4 regions of the Rhizobium sp. AP16 genome follow, and region 1 is predicted to be linked to each of the others. Evidence: predicted binding sites of a transcription regulator. Region 1 holds the regulator's gene; each other region holds the start of a gene.
What was found. The regulator PhoB, encoded in region 1, activates phosphate uptake and scavenging genes when phosphate is short. The targets are predictions, from matches to a motif close to TGTCATNNANCTGTCAT.
Positions count from the first base shown of each region.

Region 2: a site for PhoB is predicted at 4,707-4,723, ahead of PMI03_RS19205 (UDP-2,3-diacylglucosamine diphosphatase). Genes of this name have one in related genera too.
Region 3: a site for PhoB is predicted at 4,279-4,295, ahead of PMI03_RS10840 (DUF47 family protein). Genes of this name have one in related genera too.
Region 4: a site for PhoB is predicted at 3,653-3,669, ahead of PMI03_RS26155 (phospholipase C). Genes of this name have one in related genera too.

Region 1 is NZ_AJVM01000063.1:137,848-145,349, reverse strand. It holds gene PMI03_RS17190 (aspartate aminotransferase family protein) at 1-767, opposite strand, end outside; gene PMI03_RS17185 (GcrA family cell cycle regulator) at 1,195-1,731, shown strand; gene phoB (phosphate regulon transcriptional regulator PhoB) at 1,819-2,502, opposite strand; gene phoU (phosphate signaling complex protein PhoU) at 2,535-3,248, opposite strand; gene pstB (phosphate ABC transporter ATP-binding protein PstB) at 3,300-4,115, opposite strand; gene pstA (phosphate ABC transporter permease PstA) at 4,130-5,464, opposite strand; gene pstC (phosphate ABC transporter permease subunit PstC) at 5,461-6,942, opposite strand; gene PMI03_RS17155 (substrate-binding domain-containing protein) at 7,027-7,502, opposite strand, start outside.
Region 2 is NZ_AJVM01000065.1:225,451-232,952, forward strand. It holds gene PMI03_RS19185 (MlaD family protein) at 1-244, opposite strand, end outside; gene PMI03_RS19190 (ABC transporter ATP-binding protein) at 253-1,116, opposite strand; gene PMI03_RS19195 (ABC transporter permease) at 1,129-2,289, opposite strand; gene PMI03_RS19200 (MFS transporter) at 2,446-3,669, opposite strand; gene PMI03_RS19205 (UDP-2,3-diacylglucosamine diphosphatase) at 3,836-4,660, opposite strand; gene PMI03_RS19210 (NADP-dependent malic enzyme) at 5,005-7,317, shown strand; gene PMI03_RS19215 (hypothetical protein) at 7,473-7,502, shown strand, end outside.
Region 3 is NZ_AJVM01000022.1:3,229-10,730, reverse strand. It holds gene ugpB (sn-glycerol-3-phosphate ABC transporter substrate-binding protein UgpB) at 28-1,338, shown strand; gene ugpA (sn-glycerol-3-phosphate ABC transporter permease UgpA) at 1,406-2,287, shown strand; gene ugpE (sn-glycerol-3-phosphate ABC transporter permease UgpE) at 2,297-3,145, shown strand; gene PMI03_RS10845 (sn-glycerol-3-phosphate import ATP-binding protein UgpC) at 3,145-4,197, shown strand; gene PMI03_RS10840 (DUF47 family protein) at 4,339-4,956, shown strand; gene PMI03_RS10835 (inorganic phosphate transporter) at 4,956-5,960, shown strand; gene PMI03_RS10830 (ABC transporter substrate-binding protein) at 6,439-7,502, shown strand, end outside.
Region 4 is NZ_AJVM01000075.1:61,113-68,614, reverse strand. It holds gene PMI03_RS26175 (creatininase family protein) at 1-445, shown strand, start outside; gene PMI03_RS26170 (GTP-binding protein) at 584-1,693, shown strand; gene PMI03_RS26165 (WD40 repeat domain-containing protein) at 1,693-2,682, shown strand; gene cysE (serine O-acetyltransferase) at 2,699-3,514, shown strand; gene PMI03_RS26155 (phospholipase C) at 3,757-5,385, shown strand; gene PMI03_RS26150 (cytochrome-c peroxidase) at 5,409-6,794, shown strand; gene PMI03_RS26145 (GNAT family N-acetyltransferase) at 6,835-7,425, opposite strand.

The sequences.
Region 1 (7,502 bases):
CACGCGCCAAGCGGGAAGCCGCCGCCGATACCCTTGGCCACGGCCATGATGTCGGGCGTGACGCCGGACCATTCATGAGCAAAGAGCTTGCCGGTACGGCCGACGCCGCACTGGACCTCGTCAAGGATCAGAAGAAGGCCGTGCTCGTCGCAGATCTGGCGCAGGCCGCGCAGGAACTCGTTGGTCGCAGGCCGAATGCCGCCCTCGCCCTGCACGGGCTCGATGAGAATCCCGGCCGTCGCATCGGTAACGGCGGCGCGCACGGCATCGAGATCGCCGAAGGGTACCTGGTCGAAGCCCGGCGCCTTGGGGCCGAAACCTTCGAGATACTTTTCCTGGCCGCCGGCGGCGATCGTCGCGATCGTGCGGCCGTGGAAGGCGCCTTCAAAGGTGATGATATGGAACTTCTCGGGATGGCCCTTGGAGAACTGGTAGCGCCGCGCCGTCTTGATCGCACATTCCAGCGCCTCAGCGCCGGAATTGGTGAAGAACACCTTGTCGGCAAAGGTGGCTTCCGTCAGGCGCTTCGACAGCTTCTCCTGGCCCGGCACCTCATAAAGGTTCGACAGGTGCCAGACCTTGTCGGCCTGCGCCTTCAGTTCCGCGACCAGATGGGGATGTGCATGGCCAAGCGAATTCACTGCAACACCGGCGGCGAAATCGAGATAGCGCTCGCCTGTCTCCGTGAACAGCCATACGCCCTCTCCTCGCTCAAACCGCAGCGGGGCACGCATATAGGTGTCGTAAAGCGGCGCGGTTTCAGCCATGGCCCGTATCTCCTCGATCACAACCTTTAGGGCCAATCGTTTCCTTCAAGTGAAACGGGCCCGGAAAAATCAAAAATGCCGCCTTGCGGCGGCTGAGGCACTATTGATGTTTTGCACCGCAATGTCAACAAAACAGGCGATTTAGCAGGCGCGGCAGAGCATCTCGCGACGAGAGGTATGTCTTCAGTTGCTAATATTGCAAAAATGCCACGCTTGGACAAGCAAGTTGGGGAAAACCCCGAAATCGATTCCCCAGGAATCATGCGACTCTTGTCACGGAGTCAGCCTCACACTAGGTTAAACCTCAATTACTAGACTGCATGCGGCGGAACTAGTCACCACAATTTTTAAGCGTTTCGCGCCTCGCCCTAATGCGAGGCAATGGTGAAGGATTCTGCCATCGGAAACGCGACAGCGGAGACAGGGCATGAATTGGACAGACGAACGCGTCGAGAAGCTGAAAAAGCTGTGGTCCGAGGGTTTGAGCGCGAGCCAGATCGCGGCGCAGCTCGGTGGTGTCAGTCGTAATGCCGTCATCGGCAAGGTGCATCGCTTGAGCCTGCCGGGCCGAGCGAAGGCCGGCGGCACGGCGACGGCCGCCCGAGCACAGAAGCGCAACACTTCGGCGCCGCGCGCACCGAACTACGCCTCGCGCGTTGCAACCCGCACGGTTACCCGTCAGCAGGGCGCGACGATGCTCAAGGAAGAAGTCGAGATCGATACGGTCAACGAGATCGAATATCGTCCGGCCGCCAATGTGGTCGTTCCGATTTCGCGTCGCCTCGGCCTGACGGAACTCACCGAGCGCACCTGCAAATGGCCGGTCGGCGATCCGCTGAAGGATGACTTCCACTTCTGCGGCAATGACAGCCCGGATGCATCGCCCTATTGCGGCTACCATCAGCGCCTGGCCTACCAGCCGGTGCATGAACGACGCCGGCCGGCGGCTCAACCGCGCGGCTGAGATGCCCCATAGCTGAATGAAAGAAACGGGCCGAAAGGCCCGTTTTCTGTTTCCGCCGCTATGTTGGGTGACTGACCGGTTTCCCGATCAGGCTTCCATGGAATAACCCGCGCCGCGAACGGTGCGGATGACATCCTGCATATTGGAGAAGTTCAGCGCCTTGCGCAGACGTCCGACATGGACGTCGACGGTGCGTTCGTCGACATAGATGTCATGTCCCCAGACACCGTCGAGGAGCTGCGACCGCGAGAAGACGCGGCTCGGCGAAGCCATCAGGAATTCCAGCAGGCGGAATTCCGTCGGTCCCAACCGCACTTCACGGCTCTTGCGGTGAACGCGATGGGTCTCGCGGTCCAGTTCGATGTCGCCACAGCGCAGCACGGTGGAGAGAACCTCCGGACGGGCACGGCGCAGCATCGCCTTGACGCGAGCCATCAGCTCCGGCGTCGAGAACGGCTTGACGACATAATCGTCCGCGCCGGTGGAAAGGCCGCGCACGCGCTCGCTTTCCTCGCCGCGGGCGGTGAGCATGATGATCGGCAGGCGTTCGGTCTCCGGCCGCATGCGCAGCCGGCGGCAGAGTTCGATGCCGGACACGCCGGGGAGCATCCAATCGAGGATCAGAAGATCGGGAATGCGCTCCTGGAGGCGAAGCTCTGCTTCATCGCCTCTCAGAATGGTGTCGACCTCGAAGCCTTCAGCCTCGAGATTATAGCGCAGCAGAACGCTGAGCGCTTCTTCGTCTTCTACAACAGCAACTCTCGGAACCATGCGTCTCTGGTCTCCTTTTCCTGGCGTCTTCGTTATTCCGTCACCGCACCGACGGTGTTGGCGGTATCGTCTTTCGGGCGCTCGCCTTCGGGCTGGCTACCGGTCGCCATGTAATAGATCGTCTCGGCGATGTTGGTGGCATGGTCGCCGATGCGCTCGATATTCTTGGCGCAAAAGAGAAGATGCGTGCAGGTGGTGATGTTGCGCGGATCTTCCATCATGTAGGTCAGCATCTCGCGGAAGAGCGAGGTGTACATCGCGTCGATTTCCTCGTCGCGCTCACGGATCGAGACGGCCTTGTCGGGCGAACGGGTCGTATAGACGTCGAGCACTTCCTTGAGCTGGCTGAGCGCCAGTTCGGAAAGATGCTCGATGCCGCGCGCCAGGCGGCGCGGAACGCCGTGGCCCTGCACGGCGATGACGCGCTTGGCGGTATTCTTGCCAAGGTCGCCAACGCGCTCCAGATCGGCGGCGATGCGAATGGAACCCATGATTTCGCGCAGGTCGGCGGCCATCGGCTGGCGGCGAGCGATGGTGACGATCGCCTTGTCGCCGACTTCGCGTTCGGCGTGGTCGAGAACGACGTCGTCGGAGATGACCTTCTGTGCAAGGGCGGCATCGCCGTGCACCAGTGCACGAACGCTGTCGCTGACCATCTGCTCCGCCAGACCGCCCATTTCAGCAATGCGGCGCGTCAGGAACTTCAGGTCTTCGTCATAGGCAGAGAGAATGTGAGTGGAGACCATTTTTCTATCCTCAGGGTGAAACGTGTGAAGGGAGCCGCGCGCGGGATATCATCAACCAAAACGGCCCATGATGTAATCCTGCGTGCGGAAATCGTCGGGATTGGTGAACATCTTATCGGTATCGTTCTCCTCGACCAAATGGCCGAGATGAAACATTGCGGTGCGTTGGGAAACGCGGGCGGCCTGCTGCATGGAATGCGTCACGATGACGATCGTGAAGTTTTCCCGCAGCTCATGAATCAGTTCCTCGACCTTGGCCGTGGCGATGGGATCGAGCGCCGAGCACGGCTCGTCCATGAGAATGACTTCCGGGCTGACGGCAACGGCGCGGGCGATGCAGAGGCGCTGCTGCTGGCCGCCCGACAGGCTGGTGCCGGCTTCCAGCAGCCGATCCTTCACCTCGCCCCAGAGACCGGCCTTCTGCAGGCTGGTTTCGACAATATGGTCGAGATCGGCCTTGGAGCGATGCAGCCCGTGAATACGCGGGCCATAGGCGACGTTCTCGTAGATCGACTTCGGGAAGGGATTGGGCTTCTGGAACACCATGCCGACGCGGGCACGCAGCTCCACGACATCGATGGCGCTGTCATAGACATCCTGATCGTCGAGCGTGATCTTGCCGGTGACGCGGCAGGTGTCGATCGTATCGTTCATGCGGTTTAGGCAGCGCAGAAAGGTGGACTTGCCACAGCCTGAAGGACCGATCAACGCCGTGACCGTATTGACACGGATGTTCAGGTCCACACCGAACAGGGCGCGCTTGTCACCATAATAGACCGAGACGTCCTGGCCGATCATCTTGTAGGGGATCGTCGTCATCTTCCTGGCCAGTGCCTTCTCGCCTGCGGCTTCCGTCATCATGTTCATTCCGTCTTCTCCCTCTACCAACGCCGCTCGAAGCGACGGCGCAGCAGGATGGCCCCGATGTTCATCGCAACAAGGAAGAAGAGCAGGACGATAATGGCCCCGGAGGTTCGCTCGACAAAGGCACGCTCGGCTTCGCTCGCCCACATGTAAATCTGCACCGGCAGGGCGGTCGCGGGATCGAGTGGCGACGTCGGATAATTGGCGACGAAGGCGACCATGCCGATCAACAGCAGCGGCGCGGTCTCGCCGAGCGCATGCGCCAGCCCGAGGATCGTACCGGTCAGGATGCCCGGCATGGCGAGCGGCAGGACATGGTGGAACACCACCTGCATCCGCGAGGCACCAAGACCAAGCGCAGCGCTTCGGATCGACGGCGGCACCGCCCGCAGCGCCGAGCGCGTGGCGATGATGATCATCGGCAGCGTCATCAGGCTGAGCACCAGCCCGCCGACCAGCGAGGCCGAGCGCGGCAGGCCCATGACATTGATGAAGACGGAGAGGCCAAGCAGGCCGTAGACGATCGACGGCACGGCGGCGAGATTGTTGATGTTGACTTCGATCAGGTCCGTCAGCCGGTTCTTCGGCGCGAATTCCTCGAGATAGATCGAGGCGGCGACGCCGACCGGTAATGCCAGAACCAGCACGGTCAGCATCAGATAAAGCGAACCGATCAGCGCGACGCCGAGGCCTGCGGCTTCCGGACGGCTGGAATTGCCCGACAGGAACAGGCCGCTGTTGAACGCCTTGTGGAGCGCGCCGCTGGCGGCAAGCTGCCTCATCCAGCCGAGCTGTCGGTCGGAGACCTTGCGGTCCGCCTCATTCGCCGTCAGATCGATCTGCCCCTTGTTGGCGGAATCGATATTGGCGCCGGCAAGCAGCGTGATCTTCACCGTTTTCCCGATGATGGAGGGGTCGGCCATGACCTTGTCGCGCAGCATGCTTCGCGCACTGTCCGAGACCATCGCCGTCGCCTCACGCACAAGCGCGCGATCGGCGGGATCGATGCCCAGCGCCTTTACCAGGGCATCGCGGACGAGAAGAGGATAATTGGCCGCGATCAGCACCTTCGGATCGCTGGCACGCTTGCCAGTGGGATCGATTACCTTCTCGGCAAACTCGATCGGCAGGGTGATCGAGGTCTGCACGAAGGCGGTATAGCCATGACGCACCACCGACGAGACCAGAGCGATGAGGAAGACAAGGCCGAAGGTGACGGCGGCGATGCCATAGGCGCGGAACCGGCGCTCGGCGGCGTAACGGCGCTTGATGCCGATATCGCGCCGCGCCGGTGCGCCGGGCGTCAGCCCGCGCGGGATCGGCGGCTTTGCGGAGAATACGAGATCGCTCATTCGTATTGCTCCCTATAGCGACGGACGATGTAGAGCGCGTAGACGTTAAGGCAGAGCGTCAAGCAGAAGAGCGTGATGCCAAGCGCAAAGGCGACCAATGTCTGCGGCGAGGTGAATTCGAGATCGCCGGTCAACTGGTTGACGATCTTCACGGTGACCGTCGTCATCGGCTCGAAGGGATCGAACTGCATGCGGGCGGCGACGCCGGCGGCCAGCACGACGATCATCGTCTCGCCGAGCGCCCGGGAAGCCGTCATCAGCAGCGCACCGACAATGCCCGGAAGGGCTGCCGGCAAGAGGACGCGCTTGACCGTTTCCGATCGCGTCGCGCCAAGGCCGAGCGAGCCGTCGCGCAGCGAGCGCGGCACCGCCATGATGATATCGTCGGAAAGCGAGGAGACGTAGGGGATCAGCATGACGCCCATGACGAAGCCGGCGGTCAGGACGCTCTGCGCCTCGACGAAGCTCGCATAATTGCCCGTCAGCAGGCCGTTGATATCAGCGGAGATGTCACGCAGAAAAGGCCCGACGGTCACAAGCGCGAAGAAGCCGTAGACGATGGTCGGAATGCCGGCCAGCACTTCGAGCATCGGCTTGGCGAGGGAGCGCACGCGGGCCGAGGCATATTCGGCCATGTAGATGGCGGCGAAAAGCCCGACGGGAACCGCGACAAGCATGGCGACAAAGCTGATATAGAGCGTGCCGGCCAGGAGCGGGATAAGGCCAAAGGTGCCAGACGTTTGCGCGCCGGCGCCGGTAAAGCGCGGATCCCAGACGGTGCCGAAGAAGAATTCGGCGGCAGGCACCATGTTGAAGAAACGGGCAGCCTCCGACAGCATCGAGGCCGCAATGCCGAGCGTCGTCAGCACGGCAATCGACGAGGCGACGATCAGGCCACCGAGAACGACCTGCTCCACCCGATTGCGGGCGCGAAAACGTGGCGCGATGGCGCGCAGTCCATGAATGGCGCACAGAACAGAGAGGATGATGGCCGCGGCCGACATGACGACACGGCTCACATGGCGCATGCCGTTATATTTGTTGGCGGCGTCGACCATGTAGCCGGTCGGCCGGACCGCGAGCGGCACGCCCTTCTGCGCCAGCATCAGCTGGAGATCGACCGAGCCGACGGCGACGGCGGCAAGTTCCTGATTGTCGAGCAGGCGCATGCCGTGGGCGATGCTGCGCACCACACCGTAGCTGAGGTTAAGTTCGGCTTCCGGCAAGGTTTTCACTTCCTCGGGAAAGGATTTGACCACGAGGTCGTCGATCACCTGCGGGCTGATCACGAGCCAGGCGCAGATCAGCGCCAGCGCCGGCAAGACCGCCCATATGGCGACATAAGCACCGTGATAACCGAGCCGCGAATGCAGGACCGAGGACCTGCCGCCCGACAGCGCAGCCGCTCTCGTCCGCCCCAGCACGAAGGCGGAGGCGCCGATGATCGACAGGCATGACAGCAGCAGTGACACACTCATTCCCATTCCCTGGCCCATTTCCCGGCCTATTTCCCGACAAACGCCGGCGCGAGTGACCGCGCCGGCGGGCAGTCTCTTATGCGATCACATGATCTTCCCGTCCGCGACGTCCTTGCGGATCTGGTCGCGCTCGGCATCCGGCGCCGGCACCAGGCCATATTCGGCCAAGGGGCTGTCCGGTCCGATCATCTGATCGCTGGTGAAGAAGTCGACATATTCCTTCAGGCCTGGAATGACGCCGAGATGCGCCTTCTTGACGTAGAAGAACAGCGGCCGCGACACTGGATAGGTGCCGTCGGCAATGGTCTGACCCGACGGCACGATGCCACCAACGGTCGCGACCTTCAGCTTGTCGGCATTATTCTGATAGAAATAGAGGCCGAAGACGCCGACGCCATGCTTGTTGGCATTGATGCGGGCGAGCGTCTCAGGATAGTCGCCATCGATATCGACCGCGGCGCCATCCTTGCGCACCGCGATGCATTTTTCAGCCTGCTTGCCGGCATCCGGCACCGCCGCCTTGATGACATCGAGCGCCCCGGAGTCCTTACAGCCGGCGG
Region 2 (7,502 bases), on a different contig from region 1:
CAAGCGAATAGTTCGGATCGTCGGCGTCAATCGAAAGCCCCTGCACGGAGCCGACCTGAATGCCGTTGAAGCGGACGGGCGAGCCGACGCTCAGGCCGTTTGCCGAGCCCGGAATGCGAACGACCAGTTCGACCATCGGGCCGCCCCGGCCATATTCGGCCATCCAATAGACGAAGCCGAACGCGGCCGCGATGACCAGCAATGTAAAGAACCCGACGATCGTATAGTTGGCTTTGGTTTCCATTGTTCCAATTACTTCTCGCGGCTGTGGGCGCCAGCGCCGTTGTCGTCGTTGCGGTCTCCAACCCTTCCCGTCGGCACGATCGAACGCGCGCGTTTACCACGGAAATAGGACTGCACCCAGGGGTCGTCGCAGGCGAGCATGTCCTCAACCGTTCCTTCCACCAATACCCGTTTCTGCCCGAGAACGGCAATACGATCGCAGACGGAAAACAGGCTGTCGAGGTCGTGAGTCACCATATAGACGGTCAGGCCGAGCGTGTCTCGCAGCTTGGCGATCAGCTCGTCGAATTCCGCGGCACCGATCGGGTCGAGGCCAGAGGTCGGCTCGTCCAGGAAAACAAGGTCGGGGTCGAGCGCCAGGGCTCGCGCCAGTGCCGCACGCTTGATCATGCCGCCGGAAAGCTCTGACGGGTATTTGTCGGCGGCATCGGCGGCAAGGCCGACCATGCGGATCTTCAGATGCGCGAGCTCGTCCATCAGGGCTTTCGGCAGGTCGAGATATTCCCGCATCGGCACCTGGATGTTCTCCTTCACCGTCAGCGAGGAGAATAGCGCACCCTGCTGGAAGAGCACGCCGAGGCGCATGTCGAGCCTGTTGCGCTCCGGCTCGGAGAGCTTGTCATAGTCTTCGCCAAGGATCTCGATCTTGCCCGAACGGCGCGGCAGCAACCGCAGCACCGTGCGCAGCAGCACCGACTTGCCAGCGCCGGAAGCACCGACGAAGCCCAGGATTTCGCCGCGATAGATATTGAGGTTCAATTTATCGAGCACGACTTTCGATCCGAAAGCAACGGTAACATCCCGTGCCGACAGCACGATGTCCCTGCCATGCTCATCTTTTTCCAGGGAGATTTCCGAGTGAAGCGCGCTCATCGTTGATATCCCTCAGAAATCGATCGCGGCATAGAACATGGCGAACAGCCCGTCCATCAGGATCACCACGAAAATCGACTTCACCACCGAGGCAGTCACATGCTGCCCGAGCGATTCGGCGCTGCCGCCGACCTTCAATCCCTCGACCGCCGCGACAATGCCGATCACCAGCGCCATGAACGGCGCCTTGATCATGCCCGAGATGACAGTTGAAAGGCTGATCGCCTCATGCAGGCGCGCAATGAAGGTAGCGAAAGTGATACCGGAATAGGCCCAGGTTACCGTCGCCGCGCCGAAGAGTGAGGCAAAATTGGCAAGGATCGTCAGCAGCGGCAGCGCCACGGTCAACGCCACCAGTCGCGGGAAGATCAGCACGCCGATCGGGTTCAGACCCATCACCTTCAGCGCATCGACCTCTTCGCGCATCTTCATCGAGCCGATTTCGGCGGTGATCGCGCTGCCCGAGCGCCCGGCGATCATGATGGCGGTCAGAAGCACACCGATCTCGCGCAATTGCAGGATGCCGACGAGATCGACAACGAAGACCTCGGCGCCGAAATAGCGCAGCTGAAATGCCCCCTGCTGCGCGATGATCGCGCCGATCAGATAGGACATCAATAGGATGATCGGGACGGCGCGCACGCCCATATGGTCGATCTGGTTGACGATCGAGGCCGGCGAAACGCCGCTGCCGCGCCCGAACTTCAGCTGCGCGCCGCGCACCGCCGAGCCGAGAATATACATGGCCGCAACAAGATTGCCCCAGACCTCGTAGACGGTTTCGCCGATCGGCGCAAAGATGCGCTCCGTCCAGGATTTATTTTGCCGGGGTTCCGGCTTCTCGGCATCCGGGTCTTCGGTAAAGGCCGTCAGCAGCTCGTCGATATGCGGATTGGAGCCCTCGATGCTGACGCTGGCGCCATGCGCTTCCTGGCTCTCCTTTAGGCGGCGGATCAGCAGCGCTCCGGCGGTGTCGACATCGGAGAGATCGGAAAGATCGATCACTACCCGGCCGCCAGCGCTCCGCGTCGTCAGCTCATCGATGCGCCGCAGCACGCCATGGACATTGGCGCTGCGCCAATTACCTTCCAGCCGATAGCGATGCCCGTTGCCATCGGGCTCGTCGTCGATCCTCGGTGCATCGGCTTTCTGTACGGCTGCTTTCAAACTCATACATCTTTCAAGTCTTGCGGCACACTCGCCGACTCGGGAATCCCCCGCGCGACGCTAATCGTTAATACACCGAGTTCATAGGCGATTTCTATGCCGCGCAAGCGCCAAAGATATGGCATGGCATTTTGATATCTAAATGAAACCACTTTGCACGACTTATGAAGCCTCGCTCGCTCTTCCCCCGACCGAGGAACTCCGAGGTTGAAGACTACGCGCGAAAACCACCATGGCAAGACCGAAGGCCGCAACACCGGACATGATGTAGTAGCTGGAAAGACCGAGCCAAGCATAGAGATAGCCGGACGCCAGGGTCATAAGCCCGAGAAACATGCCGTTATAGAAAAAATAGGTGCCTTGGGCCGAAGCTTCCTGCGTTTCCTGTACCGAAGCGACGATGCGCCGCTGGATGCCGGTATGCACGCAGGCAAAGGTGCAGGCATGGAAACATTGCAGCATGAAATAGCCGGCGAAACCGAGATTGATCGGGAATAGGATCCAGCGGACGACGCACACGGCCGAGCCGAAAAAGATCAGTGTCCAGGCGCTGAACCGCCGGCCGAGCATCCTCGACATGAAAAACACCATGACCTCCGCCGCCACCCCGATGCACCAGAGGACGGCGATCTGCGTGCCCGAAAAACCGAGCTCGCGCCAATAGATCGACGCGAACGTATACATCATGGCGTGGCTCGACTGCTGCACCGATACACCGATCATGGTGACCAGCAATTGCGGAGACCGCAGCGAGCTGCCTGTTGGCGCCTGCAAATCGATCGGTTGATGATGGCGCCGTCGCGTTGGCCCTATGCGCGGACAGAAGAAGGCCATCAGCGTTGTCAGGACGAAGCCCGCGACCATGGCGGGGAGAACCGTCGTACCGCCCCATTTGCCGATCATTTGACCGCCGATAAGGGTCGAGACGATGAAAGCGATCGATCCCCAGACGCGCATCGAGCCGTAATCGAAACCCCAACGCCGTACGCCGGAAACGGCAATCGATTCAACGATGGGCACGTAAGGCGCATATGTCGCCCCCTGGATACCGTAGACCAAAAGCACCGGCCAGAAATCGCTCGTCCAGTAAAGCGCAATCGCCGTCAACAACGACAACGCACCCGACCAGAACAGCACAGTGGCGCGTTCCTGCACACGATCGGCAAGCATGCCGACAATAGGCACGACAAGAACCCGCACCACCATCGGCACGGCGAGGATCAGACCAATCTCGCGATCGCTGAAATTCAACCCGGCGAGCCAGACCGGAAAAAACGGCAAGGCAATCCCATTGACGATCAACGGAGCACAATAGGACAAGGCTGTGCGCAACCGAAAATACGGTGGCGCGGCCTCGCCCTGCAAAGATTTTGTCGCGGGAATCATGACAGACCTGAAGGGAACTGATGTGTTCCTAGCACCCTATCGTGATTACGACTATGGCGAGAAATGGCCTTGCTGCAACGTTTCAGCCCAAAATGGCGAAAGCAGCGGGATCCCGGCGATCAATAATTGTGACGGGTCGTTATTGGGCCCGTGAGGCGACGAAATATTACGCCGCCTGCGCTCCAAGCGTTTCCGGCAATTCATCACCAGCAACGCCAACCGGTTGGGTTTCGGCAATCGACTGCCAAGTGATCAGCTCGAACGTGCCGTCGTCATGCTCGGCGATCGCCGTGCAGCTTTCGACCCAATCGCCGGTATTGATGTAGCGGATGCCATCGAAATCCTCGATGACGGCATGGTGGATGTGGCCGCAGATGACGCCATCGGCATCGCTGCGCTTCGCCTCTTCCACGACGACGCGCTGGAACTCGCCAATGAAGTTGACGGCGTGCTTGACCTGAAGCTTCGCCCAGGCCGAGAAAGACCAATAGGGCATGTTCAGGCGGCGGCGAACCGCGGCAAGGCCGATATTGATCAGGATCGCCATGTCATAGGCCCAATCGCCGAGATAGGCGAGCAGACGGGCATTGCGGACGACGACGTCGAATTCGTCGCCATGCAGAACGAGATACTTCTTGCCGTCGGCGGTCTCGTGGATCGCGCGCTGGGCCACCTCGATGCCGCCGAAATGCGTGCCGGGGAAGTCGCGGAGGAACTCGTCGTGATTGCCGGGGATATAGACGATGCGCGTGCCCTTGCGCGCCTTGCGCAACAGCTTCTGCACGACGTCGTTGCAATCCTGCGGCCAGTACCAATTGCGCTTCAGCCGCCAGCCATCGATGATGTCGCCGACCAGATAGATGGTGTCGGCGTCGTGAAGTCGCAGAAAATCGAGAAGGAAGTCCGCCTTGGCCGCTTTAGAGCCGAGGTGCACGTCAGAAATGAACAGCGTTCGATATCGCCGGGTGTCCATGTTTTCATTCACGAACATTTGTCCGTGCCCTATCCTACGTTGGCTAATCCAAAATCAGACTCGTGTTTCAGGAAGATGACAAATGCTGTGCGGAGCGCTCCCGGTGAGAAATTGCCCGCGTTTTGCAGCTATGGCGAGCTCCAGCCGATCGGTCATGAAACTCGCGGCCCTGAGCGGGACCATCGGTCCTTGCACCTCACAATGTCTGGTCCGCAATGCCGGGGTTTCCGCAAAAGAAAATTTATGCCTTTGCCGCGACAAAAAACCCTTCAGCAGCGTCAAATCCATACTGTGCACTCCCGGCGATTGATGTATGGAGGGGATTTGAGGCGCACGCGCGCAAGCAGGAATGGAGAAGCGGGATGGATACGCACGACACATCGAAGGCAGCCAAGAACATGGCGAGTGGCAATCTCGACGAACAGGCGCTCTTCTTTCATCGCTATCCCCGCCCCGGCAAGCTGGAAATCCAGGCGACCAAGCCGCTCGGCAACCAGCGCGACCTGGCGCTTGCCTATTCTCCCGGCGTCGCCGCACCCTGCCTTGCCATCCGCGACAATCCGGAAACGGCCTTCGACTACACCTCGCGTGGCAATCTCGTCGCAGTCATCTCCAACGGCACCGCGGTGCTTGGCCTTGGCAATATCGGCCCGCTGGCCTCCAAGCCGGTGATGGAAGGCAAGGCGGTCCTCTTCAAGAAATTCGCCGGTATCGATGTGTTCGATATCGAAATCGAAGCCCCAACTGTCGATGAGATGGTCGCTACGATTTCCGCACTCGAGCCCACATTCGGCGGCATCAACCTTGAAGACATCAAGGCGCCGGAATGCTTCGACGTCGAGCGTCGTCTGCGCGAGAAGATGGACATTCCGGTCTTCCACGACGACCAGCATGGCACCGCCATCATCGTCGCCGCCGCCATTCTCAACGGCTTGGAACTGGCCGGCAAGAAGATCGAGGACGTCAAGATCGTCGCCTCCGGCGCCGGTGCCGCGGCGCTTGCCTGCCTCAACCTTCTGGTCATTCTCGGTGCCAAGCGCGAAAACATCTGGGTCCACGACATCGAGGGCCTCGTCTATGAAGACCGCAACGTGCTGATGGACGAATGGAAATCGGTCTATGCCCAGAAGAGCGACAAGCGCGAGCTTGCCGAGTCGATCGGCGGCGCCGATGTCTTCCTTGGCCTGTCAGCCGCCGGCGTATTGAAGCCCGAGCTGCTGGAACAGATGGCGGAAAAGCCGTTGATCATGGCGCTGGCCAACCCGACGCCGGAAATCATGCCTGATCTCGCCCGCGCCGCCCGTCCCGACGCGATGATCTGCACCGGCCGCTCGGATTTCCCGAACCAGGTCAACAACGTTCTCTGCTTCCCCTATATCTTCCGCGGCGCGCTCGATTGCGGCGCCAAGACGATCAATGAGGAAATGAAGATGGCGGCGGTACGCGCCATCGCGTCGCTTGCCCGCGAAGAGCCTTCGGACGTGGCCGCCCGCGCCTATACGGGCGAGACGCCGGTCTTTGGACCGGACTATCTCATCCCCTCGCCCTTCGACCCGCGCCTGATCCTGCGCATCGCGCCGGCTGTGGCGAGAGCCGCTGCCGAAAGTGGCGTGGCACTGCGCCCGATCGCCGATTTCGACGCCTACATGGACGAACTCAACCGCTTCGTCTTCCGCTCCGGCTTCGTCATGAAGCCGATTTTCGCCGCCGCGAAGATCGCCGAGCGCAAGCGCGTGGTCTTCTCCGAAGGCGAAGACGAGCGCGTTCTGCGTGCCGCCCAGGTCCTCCTGGAAGAAGGCACCGCCGTGCCGATCCTGATCGGCCGCCCCAACGTCATTGAAACCCGCCTGAAGCGCTACGGCCTGAAGATCCGGCCGCATACCGATTTCGCCGTCATCAACCCGAATGACGATCCGCGCTTCCGGGAATATGTCGAGCTTTATTTCTCGCTCGTCGGCCGCAGCGGCGTCATTCCGGAAGCAGCCAGAACGATCGTTCGTACCAACACCACGGTCATTGGCGCCCTGGCGCTGAAGCGCGGCGATGCCGACGCATTGATCTGCGGTCTCGAAGGCCGTTACGAACGCCATCTGCGCATCGTCCGCCAGATCATCGGCAAGCGCCCGGATGTCGGCGACTTCTCCGCTCTCAGCCTGTTGATCTCACAGCGCGGCGCGACGTTCTACACCGACACCTATGTCACCTTTAACCCGAATGCAGCGGAGATCGCCCAGTCGGCGGTGCTGGCGGCCGAGGAAATCAAGCGCTTCGGCATCTCGCCGCGCGTCGCCCTCGTCTCGCATTCGAACTTCGGATCGCGGGAATCGGAAAGCGCCACCAAGATGCGCGATGCTCTGGCACTCGTGCGCGAAGCGGCGCCGGAGCTGGAAGTCGACGGCGAAATGCACGGCGACAGCGCCATTTCCGAAAGCCTGCGCCGCCACGTCATGCCGGACAGCACGCTTTCCGGCGAGGCGAACCTGCTCGTCTTCCCCAATCTGGATGCCGCCAACATCACCCTCGGCGTCGTCAAGACCATGACCGATGGCCTGCATGTAGGCCCGATCCTGCTCGGCACGGCGCTTCCGGCCCACATCCTGTCACCCTCCGTCACCTCGCGTGGCGTCGTCAACATGGCGGCTCTGGCCGTGGTTGAAGCATCACAGCCGAATTGATCTGAGATTCACCGCGGGCGGCCGTCTCCAAAGGCGGCCGTCACGACACAGACGGCGGGTTATTAGCCGGATACATCATCACATTTAATGCTCTTATTTTCGTCGGTTGTTCCCCGTTTTGTGGCCTCACGCCGCCGAGAAGGCGCAAGCCAAGTTTGTTTTCCGATCTAACCGCAAAAAATCTT
Region 3 (7,502 bases), on a different contig from region 1:
CGCCTGTCGGGACACTTGGGAGGAAACATGTCCATACGTTTTATCTGCGCTTCAGCTGCGGCGATTACCGCCTCGTTTTCCGTTACATCGAACGCATTTGCGCTGACCGAGCTGCAATGGTGGCACGCCATGTCGGGCGCCAATAACGAGGTCGTCGAGCAACTGGCCAAGGAATTCAACGAGAGCCAGAAGGACTACAAGATCGTCCCGGTCTTCAAGGGCACCTATCCGGAAGCGCTGAATGCCGGCATCGCCGCGTTTCGAGCCAAGCAGGCTCCGGCAATCCTGCAGGTCTTCGACGCCGGCAGCGGCGTGATGATGGGGGCCGAAGGCGCAATCATGCCGGCGGCTGACGTACTGAAGAAGGGCGGCTATACCTTCGACAAGTCGCTGTATCTGCCCGGCATCGTCTCCTATTATTCCAGGCCCGACGGGACCATGCTGTCCTTCCCCTACAACTCCTCCTCGCCGATCCTTTATTACAACAAGGACACCTTCAAGAAGGCCGGGCTCGATCCCGAAAGCCCGCCGAAGACCTGGCCGGAAGTGTTCGACGCCGCCAAGAAGATCAAGTCGAGCGGTGCATCGGCCTGCGGCTTCACCTCCACCTGGCTCACCTGGATCCAGACCGAGAACTTTGCCGCCTGGAACAATGTCGCCTATGGCAGCAATGAAAACGGCCTCGGCGGCACCGACGTCAAGCTCGAATTCAACACGCCGCTCTTCGAGAAGCACTTCCAGGCGATCGCCGATCTCGCCAAGGACGGCACCTTCCGCTACGGCGGCCGTACGTCGGAAGCCAAGCAGCTCTTCACCTCCGGAGAATGCGGCATCCTGACGGAATCTTCCGGCGGTCTCGGCGATATCGTCAAGAGCGGCATGAATTACGGCATCGGACAGCTCCCCTATTACGACGGAGATGGCCGGCCGCAAAACACCATCCCCGGCGGCGCCAGCCTTTGGGTTTTCGGGGGCAAGACCGATACCGAATATAAGGGCATAGCCGAATTCTTTCACTTCCTCTCGCAGACCAAGATCCAGTCGCGACTGCATCAGGTCTCCGGCTACCTGCCGGTGACGATGGCGGCCTATGAGGAGACGAAGAAGTCCGGCTTCTACGAGAAGAACCCCGGCCGCGAGACGCCGATCCTGCAGATGCTCGGCAAGGCGCCGACAGCGAACTCCAAGGGCGTGCGCCTGGTCAACCTGCCGCAGGTGCGCGACATCATGAACGAGGAGTTCGAGGCGATGCTGGCCGGCAAGGAAGACGCAAAGACCGCGCTCGACAAGGCCGTTCAGCGCGGCAACGCCGCCATCCAGCAGGCCATCGGCAATTGACGCATTGATGCGGTCCAGCCCGCAGCCGCTGAGGCTGCGGGCAATTTCCCTGTCCTAGGAGATCGCCGTGCAGCGTGTCGTCTTTCCCAACAAGATCCTTCCCTATCTCCTCGTTGCTCCGCAGATCATCCTGACGGTGGTCTTCTTTTTCTGGCCGGCAAGCCAGGCGCTTTATCAGTCGATGCAGCGCGAGGATCCCTTCGGACTGAAGAGCGGCTTCGTGGGGCTCGCCAATTTCCGCGCCGTGCTGTCCGACGAGACCTATCTGCACTCCCTGCAGGTGACGGTGGTCTTCAGTGTCGCGACGGCGCTGCTGTCGATGATGGTCGCGCTGGCGCTTGCGACCGCCGCCGACAAGGTGGTGCGCGGGCAGACCCTCTATCGCACGCTGCTGATCTGGCCCTATGCGGTCGCACCCGCCGTCGCCGGCATGTTGTGGCTCTTTATGTTCAATCCGGCGATGGGCACCCTCGCCTATATTCTGCGCCGCAACGGCTTTGCCTGGGATCCGCTGTTGAACGGCAACCAGGCCATGGTGCTGGTGATCGTTGCCGCCGCCTGGAAGCAGATCAGCTACAATTTCCTGTTCTTCGTTGCCGGCTTGCAAGCAATCCCCAAATCACTGCTGGAAGCCGCCTCCATCGACGGCGCGCGCGGCAACCGGCGCTTCTGGACTATCGTCTTTCCACTGCTCGCGCCGACGACCTTCTTCCTGCTGGTGGTCAACACGGTCTACGCCTTCTTCGACACCTTCGGCATCATCCATGCCGTTACCGGCGGCGGTCCGGCCAAGGCGACGGAGACCCTCGTCTACAAGGTCTACAATGACGGCTTCGTCAATCTCAACCTCGGCTCCTCGGCAGCCCAGTCCGTCATCCTCATGGTGATTGTCATTGCGCTCACGGCCTTCCAATTCCGCTTCGTCGAGAAGCGCGTGCATTATGCGTGAGGCGAGCCGATGATCGAAAAACGTCCCGTCGCCAATCTCATCGGCCATCTGATGCTGATCCTCGGCATCATCATCGTCGCCTTCCCGATCTATTACACCTTCGTCGCCTCGACGATGACTTCAGCTGAAATCCTGCGGCCGCCGATCTCGCTGCTGCCCGGCGGTCATTTTGTCGAGAACTATGGGGAAGCGCTTTCCGGCGGCGTCGAGCGCGTGGTCGGCGTCAGCCTGCCGCGCATGCTCTGGAACACATTCGTCGTGGCGGTCGTCATCGCCGTCGGCAAGATCGCGATTTCCTTCCTGTCGGCCTTCGCGATCGTCTTCTTCCGCTTTCCGCTGCGGATGGTGTTCTTCTGGATGATCTTCGTGACGCTGATGCTGCCGGTGGAAGTCCGCATCCTGCCGACCTACAAGGTCATCGTCGATCTCGGCATGATCGACACCTATGCCGGCCTGACCCTGCCGCTGATGGCGTCAGCCACCGCGACCTTTTTATTCCGGCAATTCTTCCTGACGGTTCCCGGTGAGTTGCTGGAGGCGGCGCGCATCGACAATGCCGGACCCTTCCGCTTCATGCGCGATATCCTGCTGCCACTGTCGAAGACCAATATCGCCGCCCTGTTCGTGATCCTCTTCATCTATGGCTGGACGCAGTATCTGTGGCCGCTGCTCGTCACCAACGACGCCAAGATGTCGACGATCATCATCGGGCTCCGGAAAATGGTGGATTTCGCCGATGCGGCGACGCCGTGGAATTTCGTGATGGTGACGGCGATCCTGGCGATCATTCCGCCCATCGTCGTCGTGGTGCTGATGCAGCGCTGGTTCGTCAAAGGTCTTGTGGAGACGGAGAAATAATGGCTGGGATCACCCTCAAGGATGTCCGCAAAACCTATGGCGGCGGCATCGACGTCATCAAGGGCGTGTCGCTCGATATTGCTGACGGCGAACTCGTCGTGCTGGTCGGGCCTTCCGGCTGCGGCAAGTCTACGCTGCTGCGCATGATTGCCGGCCTGGAAAGCATCACATCGGGCACGGTGTCGATCAATGATCGGGTGGTCAACGAGCTGGAGCCGTCGGACCGTGACATCGCCATGGTCTTCCAGAATTATGCGCTCTATCCGCATATGACGGTGCGCCAGAACCTGGCCTACGGGTTGAAGAACCGCAACATGCCGAAGGACGAGATCGAGCGGCGGATCGCCAAGACGGCTCGCTCGCTCGAGATCGAGCAATTCCTGGAGCGCAAACCGCGCCAATTGTCCGGCGGCCAGCGCCAGCGTGTCGCCATGGGACGCGCCATCGTGCGCGAGCCGGCGGCCTTCCTGTTCGACGAGCCTCTGTCCAATCTCGACGCCAAGCTGCGCGTGCAGATGCGCGTCGAGATCAAGCGGCTGCAACGCTCTCTCGCAACCACCAGCGTCTACGTCACGCACGACCAGATGGAGGCGATGACGCTGGCCGACCGACTTGTCGTGCTGAATGGCGGCCGGATCGAGCAGGTCGGCACGCCCATCGAGCTTTACGAGCGCCCGGCCACGACCTTCGTCGCAACCTTCATCGGCTCGCCGTCGATGAACCTCCTGAAGATCACGGAGAAAAGTGGCCTTGCCCTTTCGGCAGGTGCCGGCTCCGTCAGCAGCGACACGACCATCGGCATCCGGCCCGAAGACCTTCATCTGGCCGAAGGTGGAAAGGCCGCCGCGTTTAGCGCAAGGGTGCGCGTCCAGGCGGTCGAGCTGGTGGGCGCGGAAAGCTATGTCTACGGCATCCTTCCGGATGGTCAGGCCATCGTCTTTCGCGTGTCCGGGCGGTCCCAGATCGCGATCGATACCGAGCTTGTGGTTGCCGCTTCCGCCAATGCCTTGCATTTCTTCGACGGCGAGGGAAACAGAATAGAGCCCGCCTGAACGGTTCAAACCTTGGGACGACGCTGTTGGAGTGTGTCGTTTCCCAGGCGTATCGGCTTTTCATGTCACGCTCCGTCATTTATGACGGATTTATGACAACGCATGTTTGGAGCGCCGACAGTGAACTGGTTTCGTAAATTGATGCCGCGGGAAGATCGCTTTTTTGATCTCTTCGAGCGGCATTCCCGCACCATCGTCGGCGCGGCCGAAGCTTTGAACGAATTACTGGCCGGCAAGGACACGGAGCAGCATTGCCAGCGCATCGTCGCGCTCGAGAACGAGGCCGATGAGATTGCCCGCGAAGTACTGCTCGCCGTGCGGCGCAGCTTCATCACGCCCTTCGATCGGGGTGATATCAAGGACCTCATCATGTCGATGGATGATGCCATCGACATGATGCACAAGGCGGTCAAGACCATCCGGTTGTTCGAACAGACCAGTTTCGATCCCAGAATGCAGGAGATGGGCGCTGCGATCGTCCAGGCCGCCAAGCTGGTCGCCGAGGCAATCCCGCTGCTCGATCGCATGGGTGCCAACTCGGCGCGCCTCAGCGTGCTCACCGAAGAAGTGGTGAAAGTCGAGGGCCGTTCCGACGAACTGCATGAGCAGGGTCTCAAGGATCTCTTCCGCCGTCATGGCGGGTCGAACCCAATGGCCTATATCATCGGCAGCGAGATCTATGGTGAACTGGAGAAGGTGGTCGACCGCTTCGAGGACGTCGCCAATGAGATCAGCGGCATCGTGATCGAGAACGTCTGATGGAGGCCACCCTCGCCCTTCCGCTGCTGGCGGGCCTGATTGCCGTCGCACTGTTCTTCGACTTTCTCAACGGGCTGCACGACGCGGCCAATTCGATTGCTACCATCGTCTCCACCCGTGTCCTGCGGCCGCAATATGCCGTGATGTGGGCCGCCTTCTTCAATTTCATCGCATTCCTGTTCTTCGGGCTGCATGTGGCCGAGACCCTCGGCACCGGCATCATCGATCCGGGCATCGTGACGCCGCAGGTCATCTTCGCCGCGCTGATGGGCGCCATCGTCTGGAATATCGTCACCTGGATATTCGGCATCCCCTCAAGCTCGTCGCACGCGCTGGTCGGCGGACTGGTGGGCGCCGGACTGGCCAAGGTCGGCACAAGCGCGATCGTCTGGTCGGGGCTGCTGAAGACGGCCGGCGCCATTGTTCTGTCGCCGCTCCTGGGCTTCCTGCTCGCGCTTCTCCTCATCTTGTGCGTGACCTGGATCTTCGTCCGGCAGACACCCTTTGCCGTCGACAGCACCTTTCGTGTGTTGCAATTCATCTCCGCCTCGCTCTATTCGCTCGGCCACGGCGGCAACGATGCCCAGAAGACGATGGGGATCATCGCCGTGCTGCTCTATTCCCAAGGCTATGGCGGCGGCGAATTCCATGTGCCTCTCTGGGTGGTGCTGTCCTGCCAGTCCGCCATGGCGCTCGGAACCTTGTTCGGCGGCTGGCGGATCGTGCACACGATGGGTTCCAAGATCACCAAGCTCAATCCGATGCAGGGCTTCTGCGCCGAGACCGGCGGCGCGATCACATTGTTTGCCGCGACATGGCTTGGCATTCCGGTCTCGACGACCCACACGATCACCGGCGCCATTATCGGCGTCGGCGCCTCCCGGCGCCTTTCCGCGGTGCGCTGGGGGCTCGCCGGCAATATCGTCATCGCATGGGTGGTGACGCTGCCTGCCGCTGCTGCGATCTCCGCGCTGGTCTATTGGGTCATGAACTGGGTGGGCTGAGCGCCCACCCAAAGACTCGGTGCCTCTTCTGTAACAGCGGCTCTCTCGGCAGCACCCATCAATCGCAGCCGTAGACCTTTCGTCTACTATCTCTCCCTCGCGCTCCTCTCGAACATTTGCTTCTGCGCCAGCATTTAGACCGGTGCTTTTTTCGGCAATTCAAGCTTCTCCCCGCCCGCCTGCATCCACTATGAGCAATTAATACGCACCTCAAGGGCGCGCTCAAAACTTATGCGAATTTTCCAAGGGAGCCGCTTGACAGGTAGCGCTTGGGAGGCTCTTAATGCGACCACTGATGCAAACATATACCAGTATATCGGTTGACCATCGGAGCGTCGTCCGCCCTGGCTGACACGCAAAAAGCTCCGATCCGTTGAATAAGCACCGCCCCTTCTGACAGCCGTAGCCCGGCTTTCGGAGCGATGCCGCAATGCAAAGTAACGTCCGCAAGCAAACGAAAATCCATAAGGGGAACTTCATGCGACGCCTGCTTTCCATGTCCCTCGCCCTGATCCTTACCGCAAGTGCCGCCCATGCCGCGCCGGTCGAGGGCGGCAAGATCAATCTCATCGTCCAGCCGGAACCGCCGGGGCTGATGATCGGCATCGTCTCGAACGGTCCAAGCGGACTTGTCGGCGGTGAAATCTATGAAAGTCTGCTGCGCTACGACGACAAACTGCGGCCAATGCCTTCATTGGCGAAATCGTGGGAAATCTCATCCGACGGACTGACCTACACCTTTCACCTGCAGGATAATGTGAAATTCCACGATGGGCAGCCGATGACGTCAGCGGACGTCCTGTTTTCTGTGAAAGACTTCCTGCCCAAAACGCTTGCGAAGCATCGAAATACGATGGCACGCGTGGAAAGCGTCACTGCGCCGGATGACAAGACCGTCGTCTTTAAGCTCAAGCAGCCCTTCGAGCCCTTCATCCGCGCCATGGATTACGGCGCAATGCCCATCATCCCGAAACATATCTATGAGGGCACGGACTATATGACCAATCCGGCCAACGAAAAGCCGATCGGGACGGGGCCGTTCAAGTTCGTTGAATGGAAAAAGGGCAGCTACATCAAGCTGGAGAAAAACAAGGACTATTACATCAAGGGCAAGCCCTATCTTGACGAAGTCTACTACCACATCATCCCGGACGCAGCATCCAGATCGGTTGCCTACGAGACGGGAAAGGTCGATGTCCTGCCCGGCGGATCGGTGGAGAATTTTGACGTTCCCAGAGTGTCCGCCCTTCCCAATACCTGCGTGACACAGAAGGGATGGGAGTTTTATTCGCCTCTTTCGTGGTTGTGGCTGAACAACCGCACCGCCCCCATGGACAATCCGAAATTCCGTCAGGCGATCATGTATGCGCTCGACCGGGGGTTCGCGCGCGATGCCCTGTGGAATGGAATGGGCAAGGTTGCGACCGGTCCCTTCTCATCCGGATTGCCCTTCTATGCGCAAGGCGGCCCGGAATACCCCTATGATCCTGACAAGTCCAAGGCCCTGCTGAAAGAGATCGGCTACAACGGCAAACCGCTTCG
Region 4 (7,502 bases), on a different contig from region 1:
CGCCCATGGCGGCAACTCGCCCTTGATGACCATCGTCGCGACCGAGGCGCGCATCCGCTTCGACATGCTGGCGGTGGCGACCAGCTGGACACGCTTCGGCGTGCCGGAGGGCCTGATCGCGCCGGAGGACAAGGCCATCGACATCCACGGCGGCGACATCGAGACATCGGTGATGCTAGCGCTCCATCCGGAAATGGTCGACATGAGCAAGGCCACTGATTTCCCCTCCCGGCAGTCCGACTACACGCAGCGCTTCAAGCATCTGCGGGCCTATGGGCCGCATGCATTCGGCTGGAAGATGTCGGATCTGAGCGCTGAGGGCGTGGCCGGCAATGCAGGCGCCGCAACGGCGGAAAAGGGCGAGCGGCTGATTGCGCATGCGGTAAAGGGGCTGGTGGAGCTTTTGCGGGATGTTGATGCGTTTGATGCGGAGGCACTGACGTAAACCTCAACGGATCCGCGATCCCAAGCCTAATGTGATCTTATAACATACAAAAGCCTTTGAACTGACGCGTTCAACTCCTTATATGGAACCCGATCATTTTCCGCCCCCTTGGGGGAAATCCCATATTTCGAGGCTCCCATGACCGAAACAGCCACGCAAAAGCCCATTCCCGTCACCGTTCTCACCGGCTATCTCGGTGCCGGCAAGACGACTCTGCTGAACCGCATTCTCTCCGAAAACCACGGCAAGAAATACGCCGTCATCGTCAATGAATTCGGCGAGATCGGCATCGACAACGACCTGATCGTCGAGTCGGACGAAGAAATCTACGAGATGAACAATGGCTGCGTCTGCTGCACCGTGCGCGGCGACCTCATCCGCGTCGTCGAAGGCCTGATGCGCCGCCCCGGCCGTTTCGACGGCATCATCGTCGAGACCACCGGCCTTGCCGATCCGGTTCCGGTTGCCCAGACCTTCTTCATGGACGACGACGTCCGCGCCAAGACCGAGCTCGACGCCGTCGTTGCGCTCGTCGACGCCAAGCATCTGCCGCTGCGCCTGAAGGACAGCCGCGAGGCCGAAGACCAGATCGCCTTTGCCGACGTCGTCGTCATCAACAAGTCCGATCTCGTGTCGTCGGAAGAACTGGCGCAGATCGAGGACATCGTCCGCGCCATCAACCCGGCCGCACGCGTCTACAAGACCACCCGCTCCGGCGTCGATCTCGCCCGCGTGCTGAACCAGGGCGCCTTCAACCTCGAGCGCGCGCTGGAAAACGATCCGCACTTCCTCGATCAAAGCCATGACGATCATGTCTGCGGTCCGGATTGCGGTCATGACCATCACGACCATGATCACCATCATCATGGGCACGATCACGACCATCATCACCATGATCATGATCATCACGATCATGGCCACCACCATGCCCCGTCGCCGATCCATGACGTGACGGTGCAGTCGGTGTCGCTGCGCGGCGGCGAGATGAACCCGGACCGCTTCTTCCCGTGGATCCAGAAGGTCACGCAGACCGATGGCCCGAAGATCCTTCGCCTGAAGGGCATCATCGCCTTCAAGGGCGATCCCGAACGCTATGTCGTCCAGGGCGTGCACATGATCATCGAAGGCGACCATCAGCGTGCCTGGAAAGACGGCGAAAAGCATGAGAGCCGCCTGGTCTTCATCGGCCGCGAGCTCGACCGCGAAAAGCTGGAAAAGAGCTTCAATGCCTGCGAGGCAGCCGCCTGATGCCGACTGTCGCTCCGCTTGATATCGACGGCCACGTTCTGGCCGTCGAATTTTTAGGGGATACCCCCATCTTCGCCAGCGCCGCCGGCACGATCCATCGGCTGGAAGGCGGGGAAAAAGTAAGCGAAGCCCATCAGGGCATGCTCACCTGCATCCGCGATCCCCATAGCGACAGCCTGATCTCCGGCGGTGAAGACGGCAAGGTCCTGCGGATCGCAGCCGATGGCGGCGTGACCGTGCTTGCCGAAGCGCCGCGCAAATGGATCACCCAGCTTGCCGCCGGCCCGCAAGGCGCGGTCGCCTATGCCTACGGGAAAAGCAGCTTCGTGCGGCTTGCCGACGGCTCGACCAAGGAATTCACCGAGGAGCGCACCGTCGAAGGCCTCGCCTTCGCGCCCAAGGGCCTGCGCATCGCCGCGGCCCGCTACAACGGCGTGTCGCTGCATTGGGTCGGCATGAGCGCACAGCCGATCAATCTGGAGTGGAAGGGCGCCCATACCGGCGTCACCTTCTCGCCGGACGGCCAATTCGTCGTCACCACCATGCAGGAAAACGCCCTGCACGGCTGGAAGCTCGACAGCAAGCCGGGTGGCGAAGCACGGCACATGCGTATGACCGGCTATCCCGCCAAGGTGAAGTCGCTGTCCTGGTCCGCCAAGGGCAAGTGGCTCGCCTCCTCCGGCGCCCCGGCGGCGATCGTCTGGCCCTTCCAGAGCAAGGACGGCCCGATGGGCAAGGCGCCGCAGGAGCTCGGCACCCGCGCCAACATCATGGCGACCTCAGTCAAGTTCCATCCGGCGGAAGACATCCTGGCGATCGGCTTCATCGACGGCATGATCCTGGCGGTGCGTATCGGCGACGCCAAGGAGGCGCTCTTGCGCCGTCCCGGCAAAGGTGCGATCACCTCGATGAGCTGGAGCAAATCCGGCAAGCTGCTCGCCTTTGCCTCCGAGGCCGGCGATTGCGGCGTTGTTGATATTTCCGCCTGACGAGAAAGACAGGACCATGTCCCAGACAGGTACGGCAATCGCCGGACATTCCACTGCCACACCAGGCAGCGTCTGGGACGTGATCCGCCACGAGGCCATCGATCTTGCCGGCCGCGAACCGACGCTTCGCCCATTGCTGACGACGCAGATCGTCGCGACGCGATCGGATGCCGAAAGCCTCGCCAATGTCCTGGTCGCCCGGCTCTCCACTGCCGGGATAGAGACTCGCGACCTCTTCGCCCTCTTCCAGGATATGCTGACACGCCATCCCGAGATCCTGCCGGCGACCGAGGCCGACCTCGTTGCCGTGCGGACCCGCGATCCCGCCTGCACGACCTATCTGCATGCGCTGCTCAACCTCAAGGGCTTCCACGCCCTGCAGACACACCGCATCGCCCATGCGCTCTGGACGGAAGGCCGGCCGGAAATCGCCAGCTGGCTGTCCAACCTCGCCTCGCTGGTCTTCGGCCCGGACATCCATCCGGCGGCTAAGATCGGCGCGTCCATCATGCTCGACCACGGCTCCGGCATCGTCATCGGCGAGACCGCCGTCATCGAGGATGAAGTCTCGATCCTGCAGAATGTCACCCTCGGCGGCACCGGCAAGGAAACCGGCGACCGGCATCCGAAGATCCGCCATGGCGTCATGATTGGCGCCGGCGCGAAGATCCTCGGCAATATCGAAGTCGGCGCTTTCAGCAAGGTCGCGGCCGGCAGCGTCGTCGTGAAACCGGTTCCACCCCACTGCACCGTCGCCGGCGTCCCGGCCACGGTCGTCCGCATCCATCCCGCCGATGAGATCCCGGCGGAGACGATGGATCAGAATATCTAGCGGATAGATGCCCCGTGACATAAGGTAGCACCGTCGCACCCTCATGCTTCACCGGCGTACGCTCCCCTCCTTCATTCCAACAAAATCAATCGCTTGGTTGTGCCTTCCGCGGCTGTGACCGCCACTCTCAAGGCACCCCTTCACGGAACTGTCACATACCGTTGATAGCCCGGCATGGTTCCCTCTGTTCCGGCGCGGCGCAAAAGCGCCGGGGCAATGCCCCCACTTGAGAGGATATCACCATGACCCGTCTTTCGCGTCGCGCCGCCCTTGCAGCAGGCAGCGCACTTGCCCTTGTTTCGCTCTGTTCCGCCGCTGGTGCCGCTGACACGACGCCGGCAACCAACACCGCTACGCCGATCAAGCACCTGGTCGTCATCTTCCAGGAAAACGTCTCCTTCGACCATTATTTCGCGACCTACCCCAAGGCCGCAAACGTCGCCGGCGAGCCGGAATTCAAGGCCGCCGACAACACGCCAGCCGACATCAATACGCTCGCCAATGCCGGTCTTATCGACAACAACCCGAACAAGACCAATGCGGCCAATGGCACCGATGCCGCAGCCCCCTTCCGCCTCGACCGCACCCAGGCGGCCACGCAGTCGCAGAACCACGGCTATACCGCCGAGCAGGCGGCCTACAACAATTTCGCCATGGACCTTTTCCCCGCCAATACCGGCAAGGGCACCAAGGGTGCGGCCGGCGCATTCGGCACCAAGGGCCAGGTCATGGGCTATTATGACGGCAACACCGTCACCGCCATGTGGAACTATGCCCAACACTACGCACTGAACGACAATTCCTTCTCCACCAATTTCGGCCCATCGACCCCCGGTGCGCTCAACCTCATCTCCGGCCAGACCAACGGCGCCATCCTGCCGCCCGGCTATACGCTGGAGAAGGACGGCACCTATTCCAAGGGCCGCATCGTGCCCGACGGCAATGGCGGCTGGACCGCCATCAGCGACTTCGACCCGACCGGCGACGTCTGTTCCGTCGGCCAGACCGCGCTGATGTACGGCAAGAACATCGGCGACATGCTGAACGCACACAACATCACCTGGGGTTTCTTCGAAGGTGGCTTCGACCTGACCCAGACCAACGCCGACGGCACCACCGGCTGCAAGCGCGCCACGACCTCGCCCGTCACCCAGGTCAACTACGGCGACTACATTCCGCATCACCAGCCATTTCAGTACTATGCCTCGACGGCCAACCCGACGCATGCACGTCCGTCCTCGGTCGCAGCAATCGGCACCACCGACGCCGCCAATCATCAGTATGACGTGACAGACTTCTATGCCGCGCTGAAGAACGGCAGCATGCCGACCGTCAGCTTCCTGAAGGCACCCGCCTATCAGGACGGCCATGCCGGCTATTCCGATCCGCTCGACGAGCAGGAATTTGTGATCCAGGTCGTCAACACCGTCCAGAATTCGCCCGACTGGAAGGACACCGCCATCATCCTTCTCTACGACGATTCCGACGGCTGGTATGACCACGCTCATGCGGTCGTCAATCCGTCGAAGCTTAGCGTCAAGGGCTATGACGTGCTCAGCGGCGACAGCTGCTCCACCGGCACACCGCTGCCGGGCCTCAACGGCCAGCCGGCCCAGGGCCGCTGCGGCTACGGCACGCGCCAGCCGTTGCTGGTCATCTCGCCCTACGCCAAGGTCAATTTCGTCGACCACACGCTGACCGACCAGACCTCCGTCATGCGCTTCATCGAGGATAACTGGATGAGCGGCGCGCGCCTCGGCGGCGGTTCGTTCGATGCCATCTCCGGCTCGCTAAACGCCATGTTCGACTGGTCGAAGGGCGATACGCCAAAGCTGATCCTCGACACGAAGACCGGCAACAGCGCGTCCTAAGCGAAAGAAGAGGGGGACGGACGATGTCTCTGAAATCCAATCACCGTCTCCTGCCGCTCATCGCACTCGCGGGCGTGTCGCTCGCGGGGGCGACCGTCGGCATGGCAAACCAGCCTGCCCCCGATGCCTCCCCGGCCACGAATACCTATGAGGATACCGTGCCGCTGAGCGCCGTTGCCCAGCTCGGCAAGAAGCTGTTCTACGACCCCTCGCTATCCGGCAGCGGCCAGATGTCCTGTTCCACCTGCCATGATCCAAACAATCACTATGCGCCGGCCAATGGTCTCTCCGTACAGCTTGGCGGCGTGCATCTCGACCAGCCGGGCATCCGCACCGTGCCGAGCCTCGCCTACAAGATGTCGACCCCTTCCTTCTCGATCGGAGAAGAAAGCGCTGCCGACGAGGCGGCGGAGGCAGCGCCGATGACCGAGGCCTCTGGTGTTGCCCTCGCCAATACGCCGGCGGTCGTTGCCGGGCCACTGACCGCGCAAGCCGTCGTCAAGGCCGATGCTGCCGCCGCGAACCTCGTGCCGCAGGGCGGCATGTTCTGGGACGGACGTGTCGATTCGCTGGAGGAGCAGGCCTTGCAGCCGATGATTTCGCCCTTCGAAATGGCAAATGCGGATGCGGCGACCGTCTATGCGAAGCTGAAAAAGGGCTATGGCAAGGATATCGCCGCCCTCTTCGGCAGCAACGTCCTCAACGATCAGGACATGGCGATTGCCGAAGTCGGCTTTGCGCTCGCCCGCTACCAGATCGAAGAGCCCTCCTTCCATCCCTATACGAGCAAATACGACTATTATCTGCGCGGCAAGGCGGCGCTCTCGGATGCCGAGCAGCGTGGGCTGAAACTGTTCGACGACGCCAACAAGGGCAATTGCGCCTCCTGCCATCTCGACAAGATGATGGGCGACGGGCAGATGCCGAACTTCACCGATTTCGAGTTCGAAGCCTTGGGCGCGCCGCGCAATCCGGACATCCCGGCCAATGCCGACCCGCATTACTACGACATCGGCATCTGCGGCCCGCTGCGCAACGACACCTATTCCGCCCAGCCGCAGAATTGCGGGCTGTTCAAGACGCCGACGCTGCGCAATGTCGCCAGCCGCCGCGTCTTCTTCCACAATGGCGTCTATCGCTCGCTGGGGGATGTCACCCGGTTTTATGTCAAGCGCGACACCAATCCGGAGGAGATCTATCCGAAGGATGCCAACGGGCATGTGCAGAAATTCAATGATTTACCGCAGCAATATCAGGCCAATATCGACATCATCGACGCACCAATGAACCGCAAACAAGGCGATGCACCGGCTCTGAACGACGCCGAAATTGCCGACGTCGTGGCGTTTCTGAAGACGCTGACGGATGGATATGACCCAGCAAAGGATGGGGTGAAGGCGGCAAAGTGATATCATGCCTTCGCCCCATCGGGGCGAAGGCAAATCAGCCTCAAGCGGCCTTTGCGATCGGCTGTTGGGCCAGTTTGCGGCCGCTGGCGATGATCATACCGGCGGCACCGGCGAGCCAGCCTTCCTTCAACTCAAGCGCCAGGAAACGGTCGCGCTGGAACGGTCCCGGCATGACGAGATGACGGGCCTTTTCGGCGAAGAAGCCGAAACGCTCGTAGTAAGGCGCATCACCGACGAGCAGGATGGCGCCATGGCCGCGCTTCTTGGCTTCGAGAATGGCGGCGCGCATCAGCGCCGAGCCGATGCCCTTGCCTTCATGGGCGGCATCGACAGCCAGCGGACCGAGGAGCAGTGCTTCGACCGGACGGGTTTCGCGATCGACGCCGGCTTCGACGTTCCACAGACGAACCGTGCCGATGATATGGCCGGTGCGGTCGCGAGCGACCAGCGCCAGGCCTTCGGCCGGAACGCGGCCGCGGCGGATCTTCTCCGACGACTTCTTGCGACGGTCAGTGCCCATGGCCTGATCGAGCAGATTTTCGCGAGCGACGACATCGCCTGCGTTTTCCAGGTCGAGCGTGAAGGTGGACGGCGCAAAGAATGCGCGGACAGAATCAAGAACAGCGGCCATCTCGGCCTCCCGTGCCCAATACCGTTATCAGCGGCGGTGACAGATTATTGTGAGGATGCCGCCCCGGCTGATTACGG